One region of the Bradyrhizobium sp. USDA 4506 genome, then DNA from elsewhere that is predicted to be linked to it. Evidence: predicted binding sites of a transcription regulator. Region 1 holds the regulator's gene; each other region holds the start of a gene.
What was found. Region 1 encodes PhoB, which activates phosphate uptake and scavenging genes when phosphate is short. Its sites were predicted from a motif close to TGTCATNNANCTGTCAT; they were not measured.
Positions count from the first base shown of each region.

Region 2: ACVIHF_RS13040 (RNA degradosome polyphosphate kinase) is a predicted target of PhoB. The motif match lies at 5,206-5,222, and genes of this name have one in related genera.
Region 3: phnF (phosphonate metabolism transcriptional regulator PhnF) is a predicted target of PhoB. The motif match lies at 1,981-1,997, and genes of this name have one in related genera.

Region 1 covers NZ_JBSSBM010000002.1:6,187,747-6,195,000, forward strand. The annotation lists gene ACVIHF_RS31385 (Hsp33 family molecular chaperone) at 1-101, opposite strand, end outside; gene argF (ornithine carbamoyltransferase) at 331-1,257, opposite strand; gene ACVIHF_RS31395 (acetylornithine transaminase) at 1,257-2,465, opposite strand; gene ACVIHF_RS31400 (GcrA family cell cycle regulator) at 2,954-3,466, shown strand; gene phoB (phosphate regulon transcriptional regulator PhoB) at 3,707-4,417, opposite strand; gene phoU (phosphate signaling complex protein PhoU) at 4,563-5,279, opposite strand; gene pstB (phosphate ABC transporter ATP-binding protein PstB) at 5,386-6,204, opposite strand; gene pstA (phosphate ABC transporter permease PstA) at 6,201-7,046, opposite strand; gene pstC (phosphate ABC transporter permease subunit PstC) at 7,051-7,254, opposite strand, start outside.
Region 2 covers NZ_JBSSBM010000002.1:2,332,499-2,339,752, reverse strand. The annotation lists gene rnd (ribonuclease D) at 185-1,333, shown strand; gene ACVIHF_RS13065 (cold-shock protein) at 1,694-1,897, shown strand; gene purN (phosphoribosylglycinamide formyltransferase) at 1,975-2,625, opposite strand; gene purM (phosphoribosylformylglycinamidine cyclo-ligase) at 2,622-3,695, opposite strand; gene ACVIHF_RS13050 (CDP-alcohol phosphatidyltransferase family protein) at 3,856-4,398, shown strand; gene ACVIHF_RS13045 (P-loop NTPase family protein) at 4,487-5,164, shown strand; gene ACVIHF_RS13040 (RNA degradosome polyphosphate kinase) at 5,296-7,254, shown strand, end outside.
Region 3 covers NZ_JBSSBM010000002.1:588,144-595,397, reverse strand. The annotation lists gene ACVIHF_RS05195 (carbon-phosphorus lyase complex subunit PhnI) at 1-831, opposite strand, end outside; gene phnH (phosphonate C-P lyase system protein PhnH) at 835-1,443, opposite strand; gene phnG (phosphonate C-P lyase system protein PhnG) at 1,448-1,909, opposite strand; gene phnF (phosphonate metabolism transcriptional regulator PhnF) at 2,026-2,751, shown strand; gene phnE (phosphonate ABC transporter, permease protein PhnE) at 2,918-3,766, opposite strand; gene phnE (phosphonate ABC transporter, permease protein PhnE) at 3,763-4,647, opposite strand; gene phnD (phosphonate ABC transporter substrate-binding protein) at 4,731-5,663, opposite strand; gene phnC (phosphonate ABC transporter ATP-binding protein) at 5,743-6,558, opposite strand; gene ACVIHF_RS05155 (chloramphenicol acetyltransferase) at 6,770-7,254, shown strand, end outside.

The DNA.
Region 1 (7,254 bases):
CCGACCTCGAAGGCCAGCACGGCATCGTCGACCGGAACCGCTGATGGCGCGCGAACCGGCGCCTCGGGCGTGATTTTGATGTCGGGGGATTGTGAAACCATGGCGCTCTATCTGGGGTCTCGGACCATGAAATAAAGGGGTTCACTAACGCGGATATCTCCGTCGTCCCTGCCTTGTGCGCAATTGCGCACTGGAGCAGGGACCCATAACCACCGATGTGAGCTGCTGCATCAAGCTGGTGCCCCAGCCTTCGCAACAATTGACAGCGGTGGTTATGGGTCCCGGGTCGCGCTTCGCTTGCCCGGGACGACAACGCTTACTGATCTACGACTACGCGACCGCGTCGAAACACCAGGCCAGAATGCCCTTCTGCGCATGCAGGCGGTTTTCCGCCTCGTCGAACACCACGGATTGCGGCCCGTCGATCACCTCGTCGGTGACCTCCTCGCCGCGATGCGCGGGCAGGCAGTGCATGAACAGTGCGTCCGGCTTGGCGAGCGACATCAGCTTGGCATTGACCTGATAGGGCCGCAGCACGTTGTGGCGGTGCTCGCCCTCCTTGTCGCCCATCGACACCCAGGTGTCGGTGACGACGCAGTCGGCGCCGCGCACGGCGGCTTCCGGATCGGTGCCGAGCATGATCGGCGCGCCGGTCGCCTTGATCCAGTCGCGCATCGGCTTCTTCGGCGAGAGCTCCGGCGGGGTCGCGACATTGAGCTGGAACTTGAACCGCTCTGCGGCATGCGCCCAGGAGGCCAGCACGTTGTTGTCGTCGCCGGTCCAGGCCACGGTCTTGCCCTCGATCGAGCCGCGGTTTTCCTCATAGGTCATGAGGTCGGCCATCACCTGGCAGGGATGCGAACGCCGGGTCAGGCCGTTGATGACGGGAACGGTAGCGTGCGCCGCGAGCTCGAGCAGCGCGTCATGGTTGAGGATGCGGATCATGATCGCATCGACATAGCGCGACAGCACGCGCGCGGTGTCGGCGATGGTCTCGCCGCGGCCGAGCTGCATCTCGGCGCCGGTCAGCATGATGGATTCACCGCCGAGCTGGCGCATGCCGACGTCGAACGACACCCTTGTGCGGGTCGACGGGCGCTCGAAGATCATCGCCAGCGTCTTGCCTTCGAGCGGCTTCCTGCCCTTCTCATGCGCCTTCAGCTTCGCCTTCATGGCGGCTCCGGCGGACAGCATGTTGCGCAGCTCGCCGAGCGGCAGCTCGTTGATATCGAGGAAGTGACGGACCGGCTTGCTCATTATCCAGCCGCCTTCTTCGGCTGCGCCGCCGACAGCACAGAGCAGGCGCGCTCGAGCGCGGTGATCGACTGGTCGATCTCGGGCTCGGTCACGATCAGCGGCGCCAGGAACCGCACCACATTGTCGCCGGCGCCGACGGTGAGCAGCTTCTCGCTGCGCAGCGCGGCGATCAGGTCGCCCGACGGCACCACGGCCTTGACGCCGATCAACAGCCCCTCGCCGCGCACCTCCGACAGCACGCCGGGATAGCGGTCGACGACGGAAGCGAGCTTCTGCTTGAGCAGCAGCGACATCTTCTGCACATGCTCGAAGAAGCCGGGTTTCAGCATGACGTCGAGCACGGCATTGGCGGCGGCGACCGCGAGCGGATTGCCGCCGAAGGTCGAGCCGTGCGAGCCGGGCGCCATGCCGGCCGCAGCCTGCGCGGTCGCCAGCACCGCGCCGATCGGAAAACCGCCGCCGAGCGCCTTGGCCAGCGACATCACGTCCGGCGTGACGCCGGTGCGCTTGTAGGCGAACAGCTCGCCGGTGCGGCCCATGCCGGTCTGCACCTCGTCGAAGGCGAGCAGCAGGCCGTGCTCGTCACACAGCGCGCGCAGTGCCTTGAAGAACGCCTGCGGCGCCGAGCGCACGCCGCCCTCGCCCTGCACCGGCTCGATCAGGATGCCGGCGGTGTGCGGGCCGATCGCCTTCTTCACCGCCTCGATGTCGCCATGCGGCACCTGGTCGAAGCCGTCCATCGGCGGGCCGAAGCCTTCGAGATATTTCGCCGAGCCTGTCGCCGCCAGCGTGCCCAGCGTGCGGCCGTGGAAGGCGCCCTCGAAGGTGATGATGCGGTAGCGCTCGCCATGGCCCTTGGAGAAGTGATAGTGGCGGACCAGCTTGATCACGCCCTCCATCGCTTCGGCGCCGGAATTGCAGAAGAACACGAAGTCGGCAAAGCTCTGCTCGCACAGCCGTGCGGCAAGCACCTCGCCGTCCGGGCTCTTGAACAGGTTCGACATGTGCCAGAGCTTGGTCGCCTGTTCCTGCAGCGCCTTGACCAGATGCGGATGCGCGTGCCCGAGCGCGTTGACCGCGACGCCCGAGGTGAAATCGAGATAGCGGTCGCCGTTGGTTGCGATCAGCCAGGCGCCCTCGCCGCGCTCGAAGCCGAGATCGACCCTGGCGAAGACGGGGAGCAGATGCGACGTGGCAGCGTTGGTCATGGCGATCACTGACGGTTTTTAAGCCGACAATTGCCGCTGCGCCTTGACGCCAGCGCAGCAACGGCCAGCTTCGGAAAACAAAACGGCCGCCTTTGCGGGCGGCACGTGGCGGGCATTCTATGCTGCGGTCGGTAAGTGTCAATCGCCACGAAGTGGCCTTCCTGCAATGCGAAACGAGCGCAATCCGGAGCATTCCGGTGCGGTGGAAAAGCCTCATCGTGATGCTTAACTGTGTGGGAACATGTGGACGCACGGCCGCGGACTCTTGCGCCAGAGTCACGCCATATTGTAGCGTTTGGCCTGTCGGGTACGACATCTCGTGCGGCGGTACTGGACCCTCTAAGTAGCCTTTGTGTCTCGCGTAAACGTTCGGGCGCAACACCGTGCCCGGCGAGGGCTAAGGGATTCTGGCCGCAGGGATATTTGTCCAGATTGGCTCGCAGCGCCGCTCCAATGATTGGCCGGCGCTACGCGAAGGGAAGAATGCGATGACTGTATTGACCTGGTCCGACGATCGCGTCGAGCAGCTGAAGAAACTCTGGGAGTCCGGCCTGTCGGCCAGCCAGATCGCGGCGGAACTTGGCAATGTGACGCGAAACGCCGTGATCGGCAAAGTGCATCGGCTCGGCCTCTCCGGCCGCGCCAAGGCACCCTCCACGGCCGCGCCGCGGCAGCGCAAGGCTCGCCCGGCCCAGCACATGATGCGGGTGGCGCGTCCGGTCTCGCGCGGCAACACCGCGCTGGCGCACGCCTTCGAGGTCGAGATGGAGCCCGATCCGATCTCCTACGACAATGTGGTGCCGATGAGCCAGCGGCTCTCGCTGCTGGAGCTCAACGAGGCCACCTGTCATTGGCCGGTCGGCGATCCCTCGAGCCCGGAATTCTTCTTCTGCGGCGGCAAGGCGCTCGCCGGCCTGCCCTATTGCGCGCATCACTCGCGCGTCGCCTACCAGCCCGCCGCCGATCGCCGCCGGCCGTCGGCGAAACCGCAGATCAAGTGAGCACTCGGGAAAACGACGGAAGACCTCAAAAACAAATCCCCGCGAAAGCGGGGATTTTTTGTGTGATGCGTAGCCCATTACACCACCGGCGTCGTCCCGGCGAAAGCCGGGACCCATAACCACTAATGCGTGTTGTTAGAAAGCCGTCTGGCCGCGTGCCGATTGCACTGGCCGCGGCGTATGGGTCCCGGCTTTCGCCGGGACGACGCCGTGTTGCGGTTTATGAATGCCGCATGGCCGTTACGGCTGTGGCTCGGCCTTGGCAAAGCGGTCGTCGAGCGCGTAGCCGGCGCCGCGCACGGTGCGGATCGGATCCTGCTCGCGGCCCGGATTGAGCAGCTTGCGCAAGCGGCCGATATGCACGTCGACGGTGCGCTCATCGATGTAGATGTCGCGGCCCCAGACGCTGTCGAGCAGTTGCTCGCGGCTGAACACGCGGCCGGGATGCTCGAGGAAGAATTCGAGCAGGCGATACTCGGTCGGCCCGAGATCGATCGGACGGCCCGAGCGCGCCACGCGGCGCTTCTCGCGGTCGAGCTCGATGTCGCCATAGGTCAGCACGGTCGCAAGCCGCTCCGGGCTGGCGCGGCGCAACAGGCCCTTCACCCGCGCCAGCAGCTCCGGCACCGAGAACGGCTTGACGATGTAATCGTCCGCGCCGGTGGCAAGCCCGCGCACGCGCTCGCTTTCCTCGCCGCGCGCGGTCAGCATGATGATCGGAAGCTGCTTGGTCTCGGGCCGCGCCCGCAGGCGGCGGCACAGTTCGATGCCGGACAGGCCCGGCAGCATCCAGTCCAGCACCACGAGGTCGGGAACGCGCTCCTTCAGCCGTGTATCCGCATCGTCGCCGCGCCCCACCGTCTCGACATCGTAGCCTTCCGCATCGAGATTGTAGCGCAACAGCGTCGTCAGCGCTTCCTCGTCTTCGACTACCAGAATGCGTGCGCTCATCGGTCTAAGTTCTTTCTCTGTGGTGATCCGTTGCCCAGACGCAAACCGAAACGCTTACTTCCTTGAGCATAGTCCCCGCGGAAACGATTTGTCGCGAGGATCATCCAGTTTCGCTCTTGCCGGTTCCGTGCTTGCCGATCATGCCTCAGTTGCCCGGCACCGTGGTGGCAAAAGTGGTCATGTCCCCCTTCGGGCGCTTGTCGGTGATCTGCTGGCCCTCGATCATGTAGAACACGGTCTCGGCGATATTGGTGGCGTGATCGCCGATCCGCTCGATGTTCTTGGCGCAGAACATCAGATGGATGCAGAACGAGATGTTGCGCGGATCTTCCATCATGTAGGTGAGCAGTTCGCGGAACAGCGAGGTGCAGATCGCATCGACCTCCTCGTCGCCCTTCCAGACGTTCATCGCCGCCGGCAGGTCGTGCGCGGCATAGGCGTCGAGCACCGACTTGACCTGCGACAGCACGAGGTCGGTCATGTGCTCGAGGCCGCGGATCAGCTTCAGCGGCTGGAAATCGCTCTCCAGCGCCGCGACGCGCTTGCCCATGTTCTTGGCGAGGTCGCCGATCCGCTCGAGATCGGTAGCGACGCGCATCGCGCTGACGATCTCACGCAGGTCGATCGCCATCGGCTGGCGGCGCGCGATCGTCAGCACCGCGCGCTCTTCGATGTTGCGCTGCAGATTGTCGATCTCGATGTCGGCGGCGACCACGCGCTTGCCGAGCGCGACGTCGCGACGGATCAGCGCGTCGACCGACTCGGTAATCATTCGTTCGACCAGGCCGCCCATCTCGGCGACCAGGCGGGTCAACTCCTGCAGGTCGCTGTCGAATGCCTTGGCGGTATGTTCAGAAGCCATCGCTTGTCTCCCTCAACCATGATCCCGGGGATCATGGCTTCGTGTCCTGAATTTTAGCATGACCTGATCGGAAAACCGGTTTCCACTTTTCCGGATCATGCGCCGGTCAACCGAACCGGCCGGTGATGTAGTCCTGGGTGCGCCGATCGCTCGGTGAGGTGAAGATCTTGTTGGTGTCGTCGAACTCGATCAGCTCGCCGAGATACATGAAGGCGGTCTTGTCGGAGACGCGCGCCGCCTGCTGCATGTTGTGGGTGACGATCGCGATCGTGTAGTCCTCGGAGAGCTCCTGGATCAGTTCCTCGACCTTGGCGGTCGAGATCGGGTCGAGCGCCGAGCACGGCTCGTCGAACAGGATCACCTCGGGGCGCACCGCCACGGTGCGCGCGATGCACAGGCGCTGCTGCTGGCCGCCGGAGAGCGACAGGCCGGAGGCGTTCAGCTTGTCCTTGACCTCGTTCCACAGCGCGCCGCCGCGCAGCGCCTTCTCGACCCGGTCGTCCATCTCGGACTTCGAGATCTTCTCGTAGAGGCGGATGCCGAAGGCGATGTTCTCGTAGATCGTCATCGGGAACGGCGTCGGCTTCTGGAACACCATGCCGACCCGCGCGCGCAGCAAGTTGAGGTCGAGCTTGGGGTCGAGAATGTTGGTCTGGTCCAGCATCAGCTGGCCGACCGCGCGCTGGCCCGGATACAGGTCGTACATCCGGTTGAAGATGCGCAGCAGGGTCGACTTGCCGCAGCCGGACGGGCCGATGAACGCCGTGACGCGGTTGGTGCCGAGCGTCAGGTTGATGTTCTTCAGCGCGTGGTGCTCGCCGTAATAGAAGTTGAGGTTGCGCACCGTGACTTTCGGCGGCGCTTCCGGCAGCGGAACCTGGGGAATGTGGCCTGCGGCAGTCGTGGAGACGGAAAGCTCGGTCATTTTGCGGCCCTTTCGGCACCAAGGATACGCGCGCCGATATTCAACGCGAGCACGGTGAATGTGATGAGCAGCGCGCCGCTCCACGCCAGCTCTTTCCAGTAGGCGTAGGGGCTCTGCACGAAGTTGTTGATGGTCACTGGCAGGTTGGCCATCGTCTTGGTCAGATCCAGGCTGAAGAACTGGTTCGACAGCGCGGTGAACAGCAGCGGCGCGGTCTCGCCGGCGACGCGGGCGGTCGCCAGCAGCACACCGGTGATCAGACCCGATCGCGCGGCACGATAAGCGATCCGCTTGATCACCAGCGAACGCGGCAGGCCGAGCGCGGAGGCGGCCTCGCGCAGCGGATTGGGCACCAAGAGCAGCATGTCCTCGGTGGTACGCAGCACGACCGGGATCACGATCACCGCGAGCGCAAGACTGCCTGCGATCGCTGAGAAGCCGCGCATCGGCACCACCACCGCACCATAGATGAACAGGCCGATGATGATCGAGGGCGCGCTGAGCAGGATGTCGTTGATGAAGCGGATCACCGAGGTCAGCTTGTCGTGCTTGCCGTATTCGGCGAGGTAGGTGCCGGCGAACAGGCCAAGCGGCGCGCCGATGCCGACGCCGATCACGGTCATGATGACCGAGCCGACGATGGCGTTGAGCAGGCCGCCTTCGGTCGAGCCGGGCGGCGGCGTGTTCTGGGTGAACAGCTGCACGCTGAGGCCGGCAAGGCCGTTATAGAGCAGCGTGATCAGGATCAGCGCCAGCCAGGTGACGCCGAACAGCGCCGCACCGACACAGAGTGCGCGGATGACGATGTCGCTGCGGCGGCGGGATTTGTAGATCGGGTTCATGGCGTTACTTCCCCGCCTTCTTTTCAAGCCGCATCAGCATCAGCCGCGCGCCGGCGAGCACGAAGAAGGTCAGCACGAACAGCAGCAGGCCGAGCAGGATCAGGCCGGACTGGTGCAGGCCGTCGCTCTCGGCGAATTCGCTGGCGATCGCCGCCGAGATCGTGGTGCCCGGCGCGAAGATCGACGACGAGATCCGGAACGAGTTGCC
Region 2 (7,254 bases), 3.9 Mb from region 1:
ACCGAAGATGGCGGACGACCGACGAACTGCCGGCACGACCGGGCCGAAAACACCCTCGAATCACGCCCAATCAATTCAAAAACGGCCCGTCCCTCACCCCGCGCAGGGCCAAAATCCCTGCAAGACCCTTGACATAGCTGCCCTTTCGGCAGAACGCGTGTGGTCAAGCCGTTATGGACACTTCATGGATTTGATTAGCACGACCTCCGACCTCGCCGCCGCCTGCGACCGGCTCGCCAAACACAAGGTCATCACTGTCGACACCGAGTTCCTGCGGGAGACGACCTACTATCCGCTGCTCTGCGTCGTGCAGATGGCGAGCGCGGAAGAAGCGGTCGTGGTCGACGCGCTGGCACCCGGCATCGACCTCAAGCCGTTCTTCGACTTGATGTCGAACGAGGCCGTGCTCAAGGTTTTCCACGCCGCGCGGCAGGACATCGAAATCGTCTGGCACCTCTCCGGCACGATCCCGCATCCGATCTTCGACACCCAGGTCGCCGCCATGGTGCTCGGCTATGGCGACAGCATCGCCTATGACCAGCTCGTCGACCGCGTGACCGGCCACCGCCCCGACAAGACCCATCGCTTCACCGACTGGTCGCGCCGGCCGCTGACCGACGAGCAGCTCCACTACGCCGTCTCCGACGTGACCCATCTGCGCGAAGTGTTCGCAGCCCTCGATGCCGATCTGAAGAAGCGCGACCGTAGTGACTGGGTCAGCGAGGAGATGGAGGTCCTGACCTCGCCGAAGACCTACGACTTCCATCCCGAGCGCGCCTGGGAGCGGCTCAAGACCCGCGTCCGCAAGCCGCGCGAGCTCGCGGTGCTGATCGAGGTCGCGGCCTGGCGCGAGCAGGAGGCGCAGAGCCGCGACGTGCCGCGTTCACGCGTGCTCAAGGACGATGCGGTCGGCGATATCGCCACCCATGCGCCGACCTCGCTGGAGAAGCTCGGCAATCTGCGCTCGCTGCCGAAGGGCTTTGAGCGCTCGAAATGGGGCGCCGACATCATTGCTGCCGTGCAGCGCGGGCTCGCCCGCGACCAGGCCACGCTGCCCAAGCTGGAAAAGCCGAGAAACAATTCCAACGGTGCGGCGACCGTCGAACTATTGAAGGTGCTGCTGCGCATGACCTCGGAGCGGCACGGCGTCGCCAGCAAGGTGATCGCCACCGTCGACGACCTCGAGCAGATCGCTGCCAGCGATCAGGCCGAGGTCGGCGCCCTGCACGGCTGGCGCCGCGAACTGTTCGGCGAGGCCGCGCTCAAGCTCAAGCACGGCCAGCTCGCGCTCGCGATCGACAAGGGCCGCGTGGTGCGGGTGGACCGGGGTTAGCGCGCGCCGTTCGCCTGGTGCGCCCCAGGTTCCACCGGCAGTCGGCCAGTGGCCGAACAGGTTGCGCCGAAGCTTGACCGGCACAGGCTGAGGTTGCGTCACGCAAAACCACCGCGCTTGCTAAGGCGCAATTTTCGTGTTGCAATCCCCTCACAATCGGATTGCGGCCGTTCGACTGTGCGTTTCGCGACGTTGATATCCAAGGCTTCGATGTACAGGGCTTCGATAGGCGAAACTTCGGACTTGAAGACTTTGGATCTGACGACCCGGGAAGTGAACAGACAGCGCAAAGTCCGCTTGTGGCGTGGCACGTGGAAAACGTGGCCGCGTCTTTTTTATGTCTAAACTGGGAGAGAGACGATGCCGAAGGGTACCGTCAAATGGTTCAACCCGACCAAAGGTTACGGGTTCATCAAGCCAGCCGTCGGCGACAAGGACGTGTTCGTCCATATCTCGGCGGTCGAGCGCGCGGGCCTCAGCACATTGAACGAGAACCAGTCCGTCGAGTACGAGCTGGTGGAGAACCGCGGCAAGGCGTCGGCAGAGAACCTCAAGGTTCACTGAACGCCGCTGCCAGCGGAATTCATCCTGATGCCTCCCCCGGCCGCATCACCCCGGGGGATGTCTCCTGCAACCGCGCGCTAGGGCGCCGGCGCGATCAGCGTATGGTCGGTTGCGCCGCTGCCCAGGGTCTTGCAGAGATCGCCTTCGAGCTTGAGCCGGCCGCTTGCCAGCAGCCGCAGCGCCTCCGGATAGATGCGATGCTCGATGGTGATCACGCGCGCGGCGAGCGTCTCGGCGGTGTCGTCGTCAGCGACCGTGACCGCGCCCTGCATCACGATCGGTCCGGCGTCGGTCTCCGGGATCACGAAATGCACCGTCGCTCCGGACAGCTTGACCCCTGCACGCAACGCCTGGCCGTGCGGATCGAGACCCGGAAAGCAAGGCAGCAGCGAGGGATGGATGTTGAGCATCCGCCCGTACCAGTGCCGCGCGAACTCGGCGGTGAACAGCCGCATGAAGCCGCCGAGGCAGATCAACTCGACCTGCCTGTCATCGAGCGTGCGCTGCAGCACGGCCTCGAAGCCGGCGCGGTCCTTGCCGAACGGCTTGCTCTCGATGACGATGGTCGCAATGCCGCTGGCGGCCGCCTTCTCGAGCCCGGCGGCATCGGCGCGGTTCGAGATCACGGCCACGATCTCGGCTGGGAAATCCGCAGCCTTCGCAGCCTCGATCAGCGCGGCCATGTTGGAGCCGCGGCCGGAGATCAGGATGGCGACGCGGCGCTTCATCGCGAGAGATCGAGATGACCGTTATAGATCACGCGATGCTCGCCTTTGGCCTCGATCACCTCGCCGAGCAACGTCACGGTCTCGCCGCCGGCGGTGAACGCCTCGGTCACGGCGTCGACCGCATCAGCCTTGACGATCGCGATCATGCCGATGCCGCAGTTGAAGGTGCGCAGCAGTTCGAGTTCGGCGATGCCGCCCTGCTCGGCCAGCCATTTGAACACCGGGAGCACCGGCAGCCGCGCCAGATCGATGCCGACGCCGAGATGCTTCGGCAGCACGCGCGGAATGTTGTCGGTGAAGCCGCCGCCGGTGATGTGGGCGAGCCCCTTCACCGCGCCGGTGTCGCGGATCGCGCGCAGGCAGGATTTCACATAGAGCCTGGTCGGCGTCAGCAGCGCTGCGCCAAGCGTCATGACCGGCGCGAACGGCGCCGGCGCGTCATAGGCGACGCCGGACTGCTCGACGATCTTGCGCACCAGCGAATAGCCGTTGGAGTGCACGCCGGAGGAAGCCAGCCCGATCACGGCATCGCCCGCCGCGATATTCGCGGTCGGCAGCAGCGTGCCGCGCTCGGCCGCGCCGACCGCAAAGCCGCCGAGGTCGTAATCGCCATCCTTGTAGAGGCCGGGCATCTCGGCGGTTTCGCCGCCGATCAGCGCGCAGCCGGATTCGCGGCAGCCCTCGGCGATACCAGCGACGATCTGCGCGGTGGCCTCCGGGTGCAGCTTGCCGCAGGCGAAATAGTCGAGGAAGAACAGCGGTTCCGCGCCCTGCACGACGAGGTCGTTGACCGACATCGCGACCAGATCGATGCCGATACCGCCATGAATGCCGGTCTCGATCGCGATCTTCAGCTTGGTGCCGACGCCATCGGTCGCGGCCACCAGGACCGGATCCTTGAAGCCGGCGGCCTTGAGGTCGAACAGCCCGCCGAAACCGCCGATCTCGGCGTCCGCGCCAGGCCGCGCGGTGGCCCGCACCATCGGCTTGATCAGATCGACCAGTCGATTGCCGGCGTCGATATCGACACCCGAATCCGCGTAAGTGAGCCCGTTTTTGCGCTCGGTCATGCCCAATTCCAGATGATCAGGGGCTGGTTACGAGGAATTCCGCCCCCGCGCAATGGCTCGCGGCGCTGCCGCCGCGATACTATGTAGATAACACAAGGCGGCTGCGCAAAAGAGCCGGATATCGAGTAAAATCAGGCTTCTAGCCGGGAAGCGATCCAAGTTGAGCATTCCGAACATCATCACCCTCGGCCGCATCATCCTGGTGCCGGTGATCGTCTGGGCCATCGTGTCCAGCCAGATGGAGATTGCGTTCGCGATCTTCGTGATCGCCGGCGTCTCGGACGCGGTCGACGGTTTCCTCGCCAAGCGCTTCAACATGACGAGCGAGCTCGGCGCCCTGCTCGATCCGCTCGCCGACAAGGCGCTCCTGGTGTCGATCTATGTCGCGCTCGGAATCTGGGGCGCGGTGCCGCGCTGGATCGTGATTCTCGTGGTGTCACGCGACATCATGATCGTCTCCGCCGTGATTGTGTCATGGTTGTTCGACAAGCCGGTCGAGATGAAGCCGCTGATGGTGTCGAAGCTGAACACGGTGGCGCAGGTCGCGTTCGCAGCGCTGGTGCTGGCCTCGCTCGGCTTCGGCTTTCAGCCACATCCTTACGACCTGATCCTGATGGGCCTGGTCACGATCTTTACTTTGGGTTCGGTGTCCCTCTATCTCGTGGAGTGGGTGCGGCACATGAGCACCATCGAAGCTCGGTAGGCGGGATCCGGAAAAGTGGAAGCCGGTTTTCCCGCGACAAACGCGACGCGTTTGCGCATGGCTAAAATGAAGTGGTTTGGAGACCTGCGTGGCCAGTAGCGTTCAACCTCGTCAATTGGCCTTGGCCCTGCCGCACGAGGAGAAGCTGACCCGCGACGATTTCCTTGAGGGCCCTGCCAATGAGGCGGCGCTGGCGCTGATCGACGGCTGGCCGGACTGGCCAAACCGAATCATGCTGCTGGTCGGGCCTGACGGCTCCGGCAAAAGCCACCTCGCCGCGATCTGGGCCGAGAGCGCCGGCGCGCGCTCGACCGCGGCGCATGCGCTGACCGCCGACACGGTGCCGACCGCGCTTGCGACCGGTGCGCTCGTCGTCGAAGACCTGAGGCCGGCGGATTTCGACGAGCGCGCAATGTTTCATCTGATGAATCTGGCGCGCCAGGACGATGCCTACGTGCTGATCACGGCGCGCATTCCGCCCTCGGCGTTCGAGATCGAATTGCGCGACCTGCGGTCGCGGCTCCGCGCGGTGCCGACCGTGACGCTGCTGCCGCCGGACGACCAGCTGTTCCGCGGCCTGATTGTCAAGTTCTGCGCCGACCGCCAGATGAGCGTGGACGAACCGCTGGTCAGCTATCTGAGCAACCGGATCGAGCGTTCCTACGTTGCCGTCCGGCAGGCGGTCGAGCTCCTGGATACCGAGGCACTCCGGCTCGGCCGTCCCGTCACGCGGGCGCTGGCGGCGGAGCTGTTGCGCGACGCCTGATCCATCCCGCGGCTTGACGGCGCAGGCGAGCGGAACATCAATGTCATCGAAACGTCATCGCAATATCACATGGTCTCTGCGGCTCTCGGCTACACCGCCCCGGCCCCTGCCCTGAATTGGACCAGCACTTTATGGACTCGGCACAAGCTACTGAAATCAAAGAAAAAGAGGCGGAATTTCCCGCCATTCCCGCAATCGCGACCAGCCCCGAACGCTTCATCAACCGGGAGCTCTCCTGGCTGCACTTCAACCGGCGGGTGCTCGAGGAATCGGTCAATCTCGGCCATCCCGTGCTGGAGCGGGTCCGCTTCCTGTCGATTTCGGCGAATAACCTCGACGAGTTCTTCATGGTCCGTGTCGCCGGCATCAAGGCGCAGGTCCGCGAGGGCATTACCGAGCGCAGCCCGGACGGCCTGCTGCCGGCCGATCAGCTCGTGATGATCAACAAGACCGTCTCGCAGCTCGCCTCCGACCAGCAGGCGATCTGGAGCGACCTGCGGGATATCCTGGCCAAGGTCGGCATCCAGCTGGTCGACGGCCGCGACGTCACCAAGTCCGAGCGCAGCTGGATCGAGGATCACTTCCTCCACAGCATCTTCCCGCTGCTGACGCCGCTGGCGATCGACCCGGCGCATCCCTTCCCGTTCATCCCGAATCTCGGCTTCACGGTGGCGCTGCAATTGTCGCGGATCTCCGACGGCAAGGCGATGAACGCGCTGATCCGCATGCCCGGCAAGATCGACCGCTTCATCCGCATCCCCTCCACCAAGGAAGGCGCGCCGGCGCGGCTGATCACGCTGGAGCAGGCCACCGGTCTCTTCATCGGCCGCCTGTTCCCCGGCTACACCGTCAAGGGCCAAGGCGCATTCCGCATCATCAGGGACTCCGAACTCGAAATCGAGGAAGAGGCCGAAGATCTCGTTCGCCTGTTCGAGACCGCGCTCAAGCGGCGCCGCCGCGGGTCGGTGATCCGGCTCGAGATCGAGGCCACGATGCCCGAAGAGCTGCGCATCTTCGTGCAGCACGCCTTGTCGGCCGCAGACGACGAAGTGATCCTGGTCGACGGCGTGCTGGCGATGAACGAGCTGTCGCAGCTCACCCGCCTCAATCGCCCCGACCTCGAATTCCCGCCCTATGTGCCGCGCCACCCCGAGCGGGTGCGCGATCATGGCGGCGATATCTTCGCCGCCATCCGCCAGAAGGACCTCGTGGTCCATCACCCCTACGAATCCTTCGACGTCGTGGTGCAGTTCCTGCAGCAGGCGGCACGCGATCCCGACGTGGTCGCGATCAAGCAGACGCTCTATCGCACCTCGAACAATTCGCCGATCGTGCGCGCGCTGGCGGAAGCCGCCGAGGCCGGCAAGTCGGTGACCGCGCTGATCGAGCTGAAGGCGCGCTTCGACGAGGAAGCCAATATCCGCTGGGCCCGCGACCTCGAACGCGCCGGCGTGCAGGTGGTCTACGGCTTCATCGAATTGAAGACGCATGCCAAGCTGTCGATGGTGGTGCGCCGCGAGGGCGGCAATCTCACGACCTATGTGCACACCGGCACCGGCAACTATCACCCGGTCACCGCGCGCATCTACACCGACCTCTCCTACTTCACTTCGGATCCGATCATCGGCCGCGACGTCGCGCGGGTCTTCAACTACATCACCGGCTATGCCGAGCCGAGCGACATCGAGAAGATGGCGGTGTCGCCGCTGACGCTGCGCAAGCGGATCATCGAGCACATCCACGGCGAGATCGCCCACGTCAAGCACGGCCGGCCCGGCGCGGTCTGGATGAAGATGAATGCGCTGGTCGACCCTGATATCATCGACGCGCTGTACGAGGCCTCGCAGGCCGGCGTCTCGGTCGAGCTCGTGGTGCGCGGCATCTGCTGCCTGCGGCCGGGGCTGCCGGGACTGTCGGAGAACATCCGCGTCAAATCGGTGATCGGCCGGTTCCTGGAACACGGCCGAATCTATTGCTTCGGCATGGGTCAGGGCCTGCCGAGCACAAAAGCTGCTGTGTATATCTCGTCCGCTGACATGATGCCGCGAAACCTCGACCGCCGCGTCGAGGTTCTCTGTCCGCTGCAAAAT
Region 3 (7,254 bases), 5.6 Mb from region 1:
GAGGCCATAGCCGCGGGTGAAGCACGGCGCCTCAGTCGTCGAGCCCTTGAACTGGTTGACCATCTGACACTCGGTCAATTCGATCGAGCCGAGCGGCACGGCAAAGCCCGCGTCCTCGGCGAAGAACTCGACCTCGACCTCGCCGAAGCGGATCTCGCCGGCGAACGGGTGATTGCGACCGTAGCCGCGCTGCGTCGAGTAGCCGAGCGCGAGCAGGAAGCCCTCATCGCCGCGCGCCAGGTTCTGCAGCCGCAAATCGCGATCGGCCGGAAAGCTCAACGGCTCGCGCGTGAGGTCGCCGACCGGCGTGTCGCAATCTGCCTGCGGCGAGGATTCGATTAGACCGTCACGGCCGAGAATGTCGGTCACCCGCGGCGTGGCGGCCTGCGAGGCCTCCGCGGTCGCCGGCTGCTCCGGCACAAAGCCTTCCGCGAGCTGCGGATCGAGCAGGCGATGGGTGTAGTCGAAGGTCGGCCCCAGGATCTGGCCGCCCGGAACGTCCTTGAAGGTCGAGGAGATCCGCCGCCGCACCTGCATCTCGCCGGTGTTGACCGGCTCGGTGGCGCCAAAGCGCGGCAGCGTGGCACGGAAGGCGCGGACCAGGAAGATCGCCTCGATCATGTCGCCGCGCGCCTGCTTGATCGCGAGCGCCGCGAGCTCGCGGTCGTAGAGCGAACCTTCGGTCATCACGCGATCGACGCCGAGCGCGAGTTGCTCGGAAATCTGTGCCAGCGTCACCTCGGGCACCTCGCGGTCGCCGCGCCGCTCATGCGCGAGCAGACGATGGGCGTTCTCGATGGCGCGCTCGCCTCCCTTGACGGCTACATACATCGCTCACACTCCGCTTGCGATCAGCCGCGTGGTGCGCGGGATCGCCACAATGGCATCGTCATGGACCAGCACGACATCGATGCCGCGCGGGAACAGGGCTTCGTTGATCGCAAGCCGCTGGAACAGGTCGCGCGGCTTGATCATCGCCTGCAGCACGGCGCTGCCGTCGATGCCGGGCCCTTTCAGCTCGAAGGCCGGCCCCTGCGACAGGCTGTCGACCTGCAGGATCAGCGTGGTCGACCGGTCAGGATATTCGCTGCTGCCGAATGCGAAGCGATCGAGCGCCGGCAGGCTCGCGGCATCGCCGATCAAAGCGAAGCTCGCGATCGAGGAATCGGCCACCACCGGCGCGCTGGCGTGAAACTTCAGCCAGCGGGCGACGTCCGGCGTCGCCGACATCGCAGCGTCAAGCCAGATCGGCGTGTCGTGATCGAACAGCGTCAGCGCGATCGCGGCCGAGCCGCGCATCATGCCGGCGGGCGTTCCCACGCTCGCGGCGACGCGCTGCACGCTGCCCGGGCGCGCCATCGCATCCATCACGGAACGGAAAGTCGATTGCGCCGACAGCACCTTGTCGGCAAAGCCCGCGGGCATTTCGGCAATCGTCGTCATTGCATCATCCCTCACCGCGCACCATCGTGTAGAAATCGACCCGCGTCGCCGCGGTTTCCGCCGCCTTGCGGCCGCGTTCGGCGTTCATGGCGACGCGCAGCGGCGCGATCACCTTGACCTCCACCTCGCCGGACAGTTCCGCCGACTGCACCATGGCATCGCACAGCGCGATCATCTGCGCCTTCCGCGCGTCGCGGCCGAGCGTGTAGCCGAAGCCGACCTCGCCGGTCGCAAGCCGCACCGCCGCGCGCGACACCGTCGCCTCGCCGAGATTGAACGGCGCACCGTCGCCGCCGATCCGCCCACGCAGCATCACAAGGCCGTTTTCCGGCTCACGCAGGTTCTCATGCGCGGGCACCGCGATCGCCGCCAGCCTGCCGGCGATATCAGCAGCGGCGGCGTGCGCCAGCACCGTCATCGCGGCCTTGCGCTGGGCCTGTTTGCTGTTTGGTCCGGTCGAACTCATGGGCAAACCTTTGGGCAACCTTGCTTGCATCAAGTTGTCTATGATACTAGACAACTTGATAGCGGAGCGCCATGACTGTTTCGTGACAAACCAAAGATTTCTGGTATCACCGCGCCATGAGCATGCAGGAAAGTTCCGGCGTCGCCTTGTGGCGGCAGGTCGCCGACGGCATCGAGCGCGGCATCGCTGACGGCCGCTTCGCCGCCGGCGAAAAGCTGCCCGGCGAGATGGAGATCGCCGAGACGTACCGGGTCAACCGGCACACCGTGCGGCGGGCGCTCGCCGCATTGGCGGAGCGCGGCCTGGTGCGCGCGGAACGCGGTAGCGGCACCTATGTCGAAGCCCAGCGCCTCGCCTATCCCTTGCGCTCACGCACGCGATTTTCCGAGATCGTCGGCGCCGGCGGTCACGAGCCGCGCGGCCAGCTGATCGATGCGAGCAGCGACACCGCCAATCGCGAGATTGCGCGCGAGCTCGGCCTGAAGATCGGTGCGCCGCTGATCCGGATCGAAGCGGTGCGGCTCGCCGACCGGACGCCGATCTGCGTCTCCACCACCTGGCTGTCGGCCGAGCGGTTTCCCGATGCCGGCAGCGTGTTCGCCAACGTCCGCTCGATGACGAAGCTGCTCGGGCATTACGGCGTCAAGGACTACCACCGCGCCTCGACCCGGATCACCGCGGCGATCGTCGATGCGACCGACGCCGCGCGGCTCGACCTGCCGCTGGGACGGCCGGTGCTGGTGGTCGACGCCACCGACGTCGACATGCTGGACCAGCCGCTGGTGACCAAGCGCTCGCGCTTCGCCGCCGAGCGCGTGGAGTTTCTGGTCGAGAACGGTTGATCTTTCTCTGCTCCCTCGCCCCGCTCTTGCGGGGAGAGGGTCGGGGTGAGGGGCTGTCTCCGCGAATCCTGGAAGCTGTGAGTACGCCGAGAGTCCCCTCACCCGGAATTTGCGCTACGCGAAAACTCCGGCCTCTCCCCGCGCGCGGGGAGAGGCGAAAGAGAAGCTACACCACCGCCCTTTGCCCGATGATCGCAAAGCGCAGCTTGCTCGAGATGAAGTCGATCGCGGCAACCGCGATCAGGATCATCAGGATCAGGAACGATACTTTCTGCCATTCCAGCACGCGGATCTGTTCGGCAAGCTGCAAGCCGATGCCGCCCGCGCCGACGATGCCGATGATGGTCGCCGAACGCGTGTTCGACTCGATGAAGTAGAGCACCTGCCCGGCGATCACGGGCAGCACCTGCGGCAGCAGGCCGAAGCGAATCTCGTGCAGCGCATTGCCGCCGGACGCGCGGATACCCTCGACCTGCTTGCGATCCGCGGCCTCGATCGCCTCCGAGAACAACTTTCCGAACGCACCGAAGTCCGACACCATGATCGCCAGCACGCCGGCGAACGGACCGAGGCCGACGACGTTGATCCAGACCAGCGCCCAGATCAGCGTATCGACGCCGCGGATCGAGTCCAGGAAGCGGCACACCGGAAAGCGGATCAGGTTCGAGGGGATGATGTTGCGCGCCGCCAGCAGGCTGACCGGGAGTGCCAAAACCGCGGCAAGCGTGGTGCCGAGCACCGCGATCGACAGCGTCTCGCCGAGCGCCTGCATGTAGAGCGGGAACGACGAGCCCGGATTCGGCGGGAGCATCAGCATGGTGATCCAGCCGAGCTGGCCGAGGCCCGCGATCAGCCTGGACGGCGAGAAATCGAGATCAACCAGTCCGAACACGAAGATCGCGAGCGCCGCCACGATCATGGCCGGCATCGCCAGCCGTGCCGATGTGGGACGTTCGAAGACGTCGGGGTACTTCGCGCGCAGTTCCGCGGTGTCCGGCCTCGGCATCTGGCTCATCGACGGGTCTCCTTGCCGAACAGCCGGCCGCGCAGCCAGCCGGTCGAGATGTCGATGATGAAGACGGTGACGATGATGGTGATGAGGATGGCGCTGACGTCGGAATAGTAGAACTTGCGGATCGCGACCACCAGCTCCTGGCCGATGCCGCCGGCGCCGACGAAGCCCATCACCGACGCCTCGCGGACGTTGATCTCGAAGCGCAGCAGCGCATAGCTGGCATAGCCGGCCGAGACCTGCGGCAGCACGGCAAAGCGCATGCAGGACAGCCAGCTCGCGCCGGTGGAGCGGATGCCCTCGACCGGCTTCATGTCGGCATTCTCGACGATCTCGGCGAACAGCTTGCCGAGCGCCCCGGTGGTGTGGATCGCGATCGCCAGCACGCCGGCCATCGGCCCGAGGCCGAACGCGATCACGAAGATCAGCGCGAACACGATGCCGGGGACGGTGCGCGCGAATTCCAGCAGGCGGCGGATCGTGAAACGTACCCATGGGCCCGGCGACGTATTCTGGGCCGCGAAGAAATTGAGCGCGAAGGCGAGCACCGCACCCGTCAGCGTGCCGACATAGCTGATCAGGATCGTCTCGCCGAGCATCTTCAGCCACTTATGCCAACCCCAGAACCATTCGGCGGGATCGGTCCAGACCCGCGCGCCGGAATCCAGCGTCAGGATGCGATCGAAATAGCTGACGAAATTGCCGAAATAGGTGAACAGCGTGCGCAGGTTCACTTCCGCGCCGAACGCCGCGATCACCAGCACCGCACAGAATGCCGCCGTTGCCAGCGCGGCCTTCAACCGCTTGCGTGCGACGGACTTGCGGTAGGCGTCCTCCAGCGTCGCCAGTTGCTGCGCTGGAAGAATGGATACGGCGGTCGCCATCGACGCGTGCCAGTCCGGTTCGGAGTTGAGTGGAGAGAAAGGGCCGGGCTATACGCCCGGCCCTCGTGACGTCAGGCGTGCGATCAGCTCGCCTTCTTGCGCAAACCGTCGACGAACTTGATCAGCTCGATGGTGCCGTCCCAATCCTTGGTGGTGGCGGGATGGAAGCCCTTCTTCTGACCGTCGGACAGACGGTCGAAGGCGGCCTTGTCCTTGGTCGGAGCGTCGAAGAAGGCCTTTGCGATCGCAGCCTTCAGGTCCTCCGGAAGATCGGTGTTGTACGCATAGGGGCCGTTGATGATCAGCGCCGACTTGTGGATGATGCGGAAATCATCCTTCTTCATCGCCGAGCCGTCGGCATTCTTCAGCATGCCCTTGGTCAGCATCTGGGCGAGCGTGGAATCGTCCTCGTTGGTCCACTGGTTGGCGGCCACATCAACGGTTCCCTGCGACAGCGCCAGGACGGCGTTCTCGTGGCTGCCGGTGAACACGACCTTGCCGAAATAGCCTTCGGCGTTCGCGATGCCCATCTTGTTGAGTTCGAAGCGCGGCACGTTGTTGCCGGACGTCGAGTTCGGATCGACCAGGCCGAGATTCTTGCCCTTCAGGTCCTCGACGGTCTTGTACGGGCTCGACGCCTTGACGAAGAACACCGAGTAATAGCCGGTCGAACCGTCGGCGTTCATATCGTTGGCGAACGCGTCGGTCTTGACGCCGGTCAAGCGCGCGCGAGAGAACGAGGCCGAGCCGTAGCTGGCGATCTGGATGTTGCCGGCGCGCTGGCCTTCGATGACGGCGGCGTAGTCGTTGGCGATGCGCAGTGTGACCTTCACGCCGAGTTCCTTCGACAGATACGCCACGAACGGCGTCCAGCGCTCGGTGACGCCGGAGGCGTTCTCGGCCGGCACCACCGCGAAGGTGAGCTCCGGATACTTTGCCTTCCAGTCCTGCGCGGAGGCCGAACCGGCAAATGCCAGCGCGGCGGCGCCAGCCAGAATGATGCGACGAGTGAACATGACTACCCCTCTTTTGTTGTAGTTGCACCTGTTGGCCGGGCAAAATGCCCGGCCTCCCAGATTGAAAAATGCGCGACGCTCAGGCCGCGGCTGCGGTGCCGAGTGCCGGCGCAGTTGCACCGTCGGGCGCGGGCAGCGGTGCTGCGCCGATGACGTCATTGGCCTCGAGGTCATAGAGCTCGCGGGCGATATGGTCGGTGAGCGCCGCGGGGGCGCCATCGAACACCACGCGACCTGCGGCCATGCCGACCAGGCGGTCGCAATAGGTCCGCGCCAGGTCGAGCGAGTGCAGATTGCAAAGCACCGTGATGCCGAAATGCTTGTTGATGCGCAGCAGCGCGTCCATCACGATCTTGGTGTTGCGCGGATCGAGCGAGGCGATCGGCTCGTCGGCGAGAATGATGTCGGGCTCCTGCACCAGCGCGCGGGCGATCGCGACGCGTTGCTGCTGGCCGCCGGAGAGCTGGTCGGCGCGCTGTGCCGCCAGCTGGGCGATGTCGAATTGCTCGAGCGCCGACAGCGCGAGCGCCCTGTCCTGCTCCGGCCAGACCTGCGCCAGCGAGCGCCATGACGGGATCTGGGCCAGCCGGCCCATCAGCACATTGGTCAGCACATCAAGGCGGCCGACCAGATTGAACTGCTGGAAGATCATCGCCGAGCGCGCGCGCCACCGCCGCAGTTCCTTGCCGCGCAACGCGGTGACGTCGGTGCCTTCGAACAGGATACGGCCGGAGGTCGGATCGGCGAGACGGTTGATCATCCGCAGCAGCGTCGACTTGCCAGCGCCGGAGCGGCCGATCACGCCGACAAAGCTGCCCGGCGCGATCGAAAAGGACGCGTTGTCGACTGCGGCTTTCATGCCGAAACGGCACGTCAAACCTTCCACCACCAGCATGTAATGCTCCAACCGCGCCTCGTTGGGCCATCGCTATCCCCGGCGTTTTACAGTTATGTGACGACAGCGCTGCGGTGCGGCGATCGTCCACACCCCTCCCTTGTCGCTCCCTTGCCGTCATCGCAACGTCATGATGTTGTCATCAAGCATCCCGATGACGAGCGCGCATCCCCCGGAAGCCCAAGATTCTTGAAGATTTGCGGAGGCCCTGATGGCCGGAAAAACACTCTCGGTTGTGCCGACCGTCGACCCGACCGCGTCGGTCCGTGAGAGCAGGCTCGGCAAATATACCGAGGTCGGCGCGCGCACGATCCTGCTTGAAGTCAGCATGGATGACTATTCCTACGTCGTGAACGACAGCCAGATCACCTACACCTCGATCGGCAAGTTTTGCTCGATCGCGGCGATGACCCGCATCAACCCCGGCAACCACCCGATGCATCGCGCGACTCAAGCGCACTTCACCTACCGCGCCAGCGCGTATTTCCCTGGAGAGAGCGACGACACCGACTTCTTCAACTGGCGACGTGCGCATCACGTGCATATCGGCCATGACGTCTGGATCGGTCATGGTGCGATCCTGTTACCAGGACGGAACATCGGAACCGGCGCCGTCGTCGCCGCCGGCGCGATCGTGACCAAGGACGTTCCCGCCTACACCATCGTGGCCGGTAATCCGGCGCGGCCGGTGAAGCG